Regions from separate parts of the Blautia sp. TM10-2 genome, predicted to be linked through region 2. Evidence: riboswitches for the same ligand, from Rfam matches in the RefSeq annotation. Region 2 holds a riboswitch; the other holds the start of a gene.

Region 1 (3,415 bases), on a different contig from region 2:
CGATGCCTGCCTCAGTAACCTCTACTTTTTTCAGTCCGTCAAATTCATACAGTTTGCTGACCTTTACTTTTTTCTTCTTGGTCAGATCGTGGTGGTTGACCAGCATAACGTCCTGGTTCACGCGGATCGTTCCGTTTTCAACTTTGCCGACACCGATACGTCCAACGTATTCGTTGTAGTCGATGGTACTGATCAGAAGCTGTGTGCCAGCTTCCGGATCGCCGGTCGGAGCTGGGATGTATTTCAGGATGGTCTCGAACAGAGGAGTCATATCCTTCGGGGTATCGTTCAGATCGAGTACCGCATGACCCATCTTTGCGGATGCGTACAGAAACGGACAGTCAAGCTGTTCGTCAGATGCATCGAGGTCCATCAGAAGCTCGAGCACTTCGTCGATAACTTCATCCGGGCGTGCTTCCGGGCGGTCGATCTTGTTGATGCAGACGATAACGGACAGATCCAGCTCGAGTGCTTTTTTCAGCACGAATTTGGTCTGCGGCATAGCGCCCTCGAATGCGTCTACAACCAGAATAACGCCGTCTACCATTTTCAGAACTCGCTCAACCTCGCCGCCGAAGTCCGCATGGCCTGGGGTGTCGATGATGTTGATTTTTGTTCCTTTGTAGTAAACTGCTGTATTTTTGGAAAGAATGGTGATTCCACGCTCACGCTCGATATCGTTCGAGTCCATGACACGTTCCTGAACCTCCTGATTGGCACGGAAAACGCCGCTCTGTTTCAGAAGCTCGTCTACCAGTGTAGTTTTACCATGATCGACATGGGCGATGATGGCAACGTTTCTTACATCTTCTCTTGTTGTTTTCATTTCTTCATTCCTCTTCCTATGGGTTGACCCTGCCGGGTTCAATTTTTCAAAATTTCAAGCCGGCCGGGAATGTTTATCACAGCACAAAGGCAGGTGCCTTGCCGTTTTGTCTCTGCTGGATGCCTGCCTATCTGAACTATTATAGCACAGAACAGAGAAAAAAAACAGGGAAGATGTGACATTTTTTGTATTGCAATGGTAGAAAATACGAAGCATGTGGTGCGGTTTTTACAGAAACATATACAAAAAATTGGGCAGAATGCTGATTTGAATAGAAATAAAAAAATCTGGAAAAAAGTGGTTCTGAAAAAGAAATGTGGTTCATACATTAGGATTATAGATCAGCAAAGTACCGATCAGAAATCAATATTCAGAAAGAAAAGACAAAGGAAGGGGATTTTCATTATGGCAGACAAGATGATTGAAAACAATCAGGTGGTTATCATGGGAGAGATTGTCTCCCCGTTTACATTCAGCCATCAGGTATTCGGAGAGGGCTTTTACCTCGTCGATGTGATGGTCAAGCGGTTGAGTGAATCGCAGGACATCATTCCGGTGATGGTCTCCGAGCGGCTGGTGGACGTATCACAGGATTACCAGGGTGAGTGGATCTGCATCAGCGGTCAGTTCCGGTCCTACAACCGCCACGAGGAGAAGAAGAACCGTCTGGTACTCTCCGTATTTGCGCGGGAATTAAGCTTCGTGGAGGAAGAGGACGATTCCGTCAAATCCAACCAGATTTACCTCGATGGATACATATGTAAACCGCCGGTCTACCGGAAAACACCTCTGGGAAGAGAGATCGCCGACCTTCTGATCGCGGTCAACCGTCCGTATGGAAAATCAGATTATATCCCGTGCATCTGCTGGGGACGGAATGCGCGGTATGCCTCTGCGTTTGCCGTGGGCGGCCACGTTCTCATCTGGGGACGGATCCAGAGCCGGGAATATATGAAGCGGCTGAGCGAGACGGAAATGGAAAAGCGGACTGCATATGAGGTTTCGGTGAGCAAGCTGGAATATAGTGAGAGTTAAAGCGCGATCCGCTGTTGACAAGAAAATTTAATGATGCTATAGTAAAAGCAGAACTGAAGTGGATAGAGGTCGCATTACTTCAAGAGTACCTTTTCGGATGCCTCAGCAGCAAAAGAAGAAGAGGAAAAGGGAAGAATGCCGAAGGACATCCGGCGCTGAACCGGTATGCTCCTGGGCGCAGGTTGAAAAAATCTGCGACTGTCATCGAGAGATGGAGAGCTATCTGATCATAGATACTGCGTATGTGTGAATTTGGAGGCGATCTTATCTGGGATGAGGCGCCTCTTTTTTAAACGGAAAGTGAAATTTTCCGTGGGAGATAAGCTCCGGCGACTGATTTCTTATGGTTTTATCTGACACAACATACAGGAGGAAAAGAGAATGTCTATTTTTAAAGGTGCAGCTGTTGCAATTATCACACCGATGACCGAAACACAGGAAGTGAATTACGAAAAACTCGGAGAACTGATTGAGGAGCAGATCGCCGGCGGAACCGACGCAATCGTTATCTGCGGAACCACCGGTGAGGCTTCGACCCTGTCCCATGAGGAGCATCTGGATGCCATCAAATATACCGTGGAAAAAGTAAATCACAGAATCCCGGTAATTGCAGGAACCGGCTCCAACAGCACGGAGACAGCAATTTATCTGTCTCAGGAAGCAGAAAAATACGGCGTGGACGGACTTCTTCTCGTTTCTCCGTATTACAATAAAGCAACACAGAAGGGCCTGATTGCACACTTTACCGCAATCGCAGACAGCGTCAAAGTGCCGGTCATCCTTTACAACATTCAGGGCAGAACCGGCGTAAACATTGCACCGGAAACGATCGTCTATCTGTTCAACAACGTTGAGAATATCGTTGCAGTCAAAGAGGCTTCCGGAAACATTTCCCAGGTCGCAAAAATTATGCAGCTGACCGATGGAAAGATCGATCTGTACTCCGGAAACGACGATCAGGTTGTGCCGATCCTTTCCCTTGGCGGAAGCGGTGTAATCTCCGTTCTTTCCAACGTAGCACCGCGTGAGACCCACGACATGGTACAGAAATTCCTCGACGGCGATGTGGCCGGATCCAGAGAAATCCAGCTGAGAGCACTGCCGCTCATCGATGCGCTGTTCTGCGAAGTAAACCCGATTCCGGTAAAAGCAGCGCTGAACCTGATGGGCAAAGAGGTTGGACCGCTTCGTCTGCCGCTGACCGAGATGGAGCCGCAGAACCAGGAGCGCCTGGCAAAGGCTATGAAAGATTTTGGAATCAAACTGGCTTAAGTTAAGAATACACGAAGTAAAGAAGGAAAAAGACAATGGTTAAAATTATTATGCATGGCTGCAACGGCCATATGGGACAGGTCATCACCGGCCTGGTAAAAGAAGATGCAAATGCAGAAATCATAGCCGGAATCGATATGAACGACAACGGCCAGAACGATTATCCGGTATTCAAAAGCCTGGCAGAATGCGATGTTCCGGCAGACGTAGTCGTTGACTTTTCTTCCTACAAGGCAGCCGACGCACTGCTCGATGCCTGCAAGGAGAAAAAACTTCCACTCG
Region 2 (3,415 bases):
GCTTCCGGCGAAAACAAATTTGCCGTCTTCTACTGCAAACGCTTCGACAAGCGGCAGTTTTCCGGTGTAGACAGCTCCGTTTTTGTAAATTGTTTTCATATCATTATCCTCCTACTGTCATCTAAATTTGATTCTATTCTTTTCTGCCCATTTGCGCAATATACAAATTCAGACACGCTATTCTCTTGCGTGTCTGGATTCGCTTTTGAATATTTTTTATTTCGTTTTCTCTTCGTAGAACAGGCAGGCGTTCTTGTCTACCGTGCCCTGGCCGAAGTTTCTTGCTTTGTAGTCTTTCAGCAGTTTGAAATACTGGTTCGAGAGAATCAGGATCACTGCTACGTTGACGAAGGTCGGGATCGCAGATGTGATATCAACGACAGTCCAGATAAAGCCCTGGTTGTTGGTCTTTACCAGATAGATCGTCCACAGTACGCCCGGCAGAGCGCGGACTGCATAGAAGACTTTCATGACGATATCTTTCATCTTGCCTTCTTTTTTATACAGATGCTCCAGAATTGCCAGATAGTAGGTGAACCATCCGCCGGAAGTCGTTACAGTGAAAATGACCATGATGACTGCCAGAAGGATGCTTCCAAATTTGCCGAATCCGCTTGCAAATGCACTTAAAGCAAGTGTTCCGCCGTTCGTTCCGTCGGTCCAGTTTCCGCTTAAGATAACGGAAAGTGCGGTGATCGTACAGATAACCATGGTATCAAAGAATACCTCGAAAGATCCCCACAGACCCTGCTCTACCGGATGCGGTGTTTTTGCGGAAGCATGGATCATTGGAGAAGTACCCCATCCAGCCTCATTGGAGTATACGGAACGCGCCATACCCACACGGATAATCTCGCTGACTGCGCAGCCGGCAAAACCGCCGATCGCTGCTGTTCCGGTAAATGCGTTTGTTACGATGGCTGCAAATACGCCAGGAACGCGGTTGATGTTGATGATGATCATGCCAAGTCCCATCAAGATATAAAGAACGCTCATAAATGGAACGAGCTTGCTGAACAGACTTGCGATTTTCTTCGTACCGCCGCTTGTAACGACATAGGTCAGAATGCAGAGCAGAACGCCCATCACGATAACGCCTTCTACTTTGAAGCTTCCAAGATTGATATTCTCAATACCGAACGCACCGGCTACGACCTGAGATGCGGTCAGGTTGGAAGAGGTTACGAAGAAGGTGGAGAAAATACCGATGCCGAAGATGAGCGCCGGGATCAGCCACAGCTTGCCCCAGTGGCGCTCCTCGCCAAGTCCGCACTCCATGTAGTAAGTCGGACCGCCGTAGTACTCACCTTTTTCGTTGGTGTGACGGTAGTAGCAGCCGAGGGTAACCTCAACCTGTTTTAATATCATACCAAGCAGAGACGAAAGCCACATCCACATAATGGCTCCCGGGCCGCCTGCTGCAACTGCAGTTGCAACACCGGCGATATTACCGAATCCTACGGTACCGCCGATAGCGGTCGAAATCGCCTCAAACGAGGAAAGCATACCCTTTCCTTCACTTGCTTCGTCTTCTTTCTGGAACAGTTTTCCGCCGGTTCTCTTCATAATCCAGCCAAAGTGACGGAACTGGAAAAATCCAGAACGAACGGTAAAGTACAGACCGGTCAGAATCATCAGCGCGATCAGCGGCACGCCCCAAAGGACACCGTCCAGCCAGTTAAGAAATGCTATCATGTCAAAATCCTCCCTTTTTTCTTTTCCGGCAACAGTTTTCTTCAGACGTATCCTGTAACACCCGTTTCGTCTTTCGTTCTCCAACCAAACAGATTTCCACCCCTGGAACCTTTTGTCACGGTTCCAATTGCAGTACAATAAAAAGAGCAGCGGTCTTCACCACTGCTCCATTAAATCTACGTTCATGAAGCAATAGCTCCTCCACCAGTACGGTGAGAGTGCACAGCCTGTTCGACTGTACCCCAACGCAGACAGTTTTTCGGGAACTGCCCCGTTTCGGCGAATGCTCCTTTCCCTGCCCGTCCCAGACCCCGTTGTCTCAGGACAGCTACTCTTAGCCTTCGCGCCTCTATTGCCGAATATGTATATTGACAGGTATTATCATATGTTTCTTTTCGCTACTTGTCAATCGTTTTTTCGACATTATTTTACAAAAATTTTATATTTTCGAAATTTGTCCTGATTTATTTGACTTTCTTGTCTCCCTCTGACGGCTTCAGCTGGTTGAACTTCCACAGACGCTCCATATAGCCGGACTGCTCTTTGGCCAGCTCTTCCACATTCGGGTTGTAAATGATTCCTTTTACCATTCATTCTCTGTCTGTCATACTGTCCTCCTGTCTGCTGTAGGATCTAAATAAGTATCCCTTCCAGATGATCCATCTCATGCTGGCAGATCTGGGCTGGCCAGCCGGTGAATTTCTGGCGTTGTTTTTTCCAGTTCCAGTCGTAGTATTCGATTTCGATGTTCTGGTACCGCTTTGTTTTCCGCACGCCTGGCAGGGAAAGGCAGCCTTCTTCTGTTTCGTAGGGGCCGCTTTTGCGGACGATCACCGGGTTGAACATGATGATGTCGCGGAATCCGGCGTTTACGATGATGATGCGTTTTTTCACGCCGATCATATTTGCCGCCATGCCGACGCATGCCTCGCGGTTTGCTGCCAGTGTGTCCTGCAGATCTCTTCCCACCTGCAGATCTTCCTCTGTCGCCGGGACGGATTTCTGTCCGAGGAAGAGAACGTCTCTCATAATTGGTTTTACCATTTGTGTTTCCTTTCTCTTTCGGCCTTAAAGGCCAAAATCGTTTAATTTTCTATTTGAATCCACATATCGCACGATGTGCATCCGATTACGTTTTTTCCGCCTTTCTGCTCCAATCGTTCTACTGTTCCGCTGCAGAACGGACAGATCCAGTCAATCTGTTTTCCGGCTTTGACGGCCTGCATCATGTTGACGAATTTTGTCGTATCTACATTTTTCGAATTGCAATTCTGCGTCCAATCACCGGAGAGTACTTTTCGCAATTCGCCGTTTTCATTCAGAATAACGGTGTCGCCCTCCTCGATGTTCCAGTCATACAGCATCTGATCCTCCTGGCGGATGCGCGATTCTGTTCCGTTTTCATCTTTCAAAACAACAACTGCCATGACAGGCTCGTCGGCACCGCGCTCCTCACAGCCGAAATCAAGGTCTTCCTCAATTCGCATTACCTGATATTTCATAAAAACGCCCTTTCTTCAAATATAATTCATGCTTTTTTGTATTCCACACGGTTTTTGCTGTTACAAAACTTTTTATTCCTGAATCGTAAAAATCACAACCCGCTCCCGGCTATCCCCGCCCGGAAACAGATCCATACAGTCGATCTCATCGAGAAATTCCAGTTCCGGCACCGTCATCAGATACGAGATATAAGCATCCGACGGGTAATAGAAAAACA

Evidence for each region. Region 2 has a riboswitch for lysine ahead of DXD92_RS10365 (alanine/glycine:cation symporter family protein). Riboswitches for the same ligand answer to the same signal wherever they lie in the genome.
Region 1: another riboswitch for lysine. It lies ahead of dapA (4-hydroxy-tetrahydrodipicolinate synthase); the one in region 2 lies ahead of DXD92_RS10365 (alanine/glycine:cation symporter family protein).

Annotation. Positions count from the first base shown of each region.
Region 1 is NZ_QUJZ01000010.1:66,865-70,279, reverse strand. It holds gene typA (translational GTPase TypA) at 1-826, opposite strand, end outside; gene DXD92_RS11480 (single-stranded DNA-binding protein) at 1,232-1,861, shown strand; lysine riboswitch at 1,917-2,091, shown strand; gene dapA (4-hydroxy-tetrahydrodipicolinate synthase) at 2,243-3,133, shown strand; gene dapB (4-hydroxy-tetrahydrodipicolinate reductase) at 3,169-3,415, shown strand, end outside.
Region 2 is NZ_QUJZ01000009.1:64,981-68,395, forward strand. It holds gene DXD92_RS10360 (amidohydrolase) at 1-99, opposite strand, end outside; gene DXD92_RS10365 (alanine/glycine:cation symporter family protein) at 217-1,695, opposite strand; lysine riboswitch at 1,881-2,055, opposite strand; gene DXD92_RS10370 (maltose acetyltransferase domain-containing protein) at 2,160-2,285, opposite strand; gene DXD92_RS10375 (peptide deformylase) at 2,329-2,739, opposite strand; gene DXD92_RS18730 (hypothetical protein) at 2,781-3,197, opposite strand; gene DXD92_RS10385 (class I SAM-dependent methyltransferase) at 3,270-3,415, opposite strand, start outside.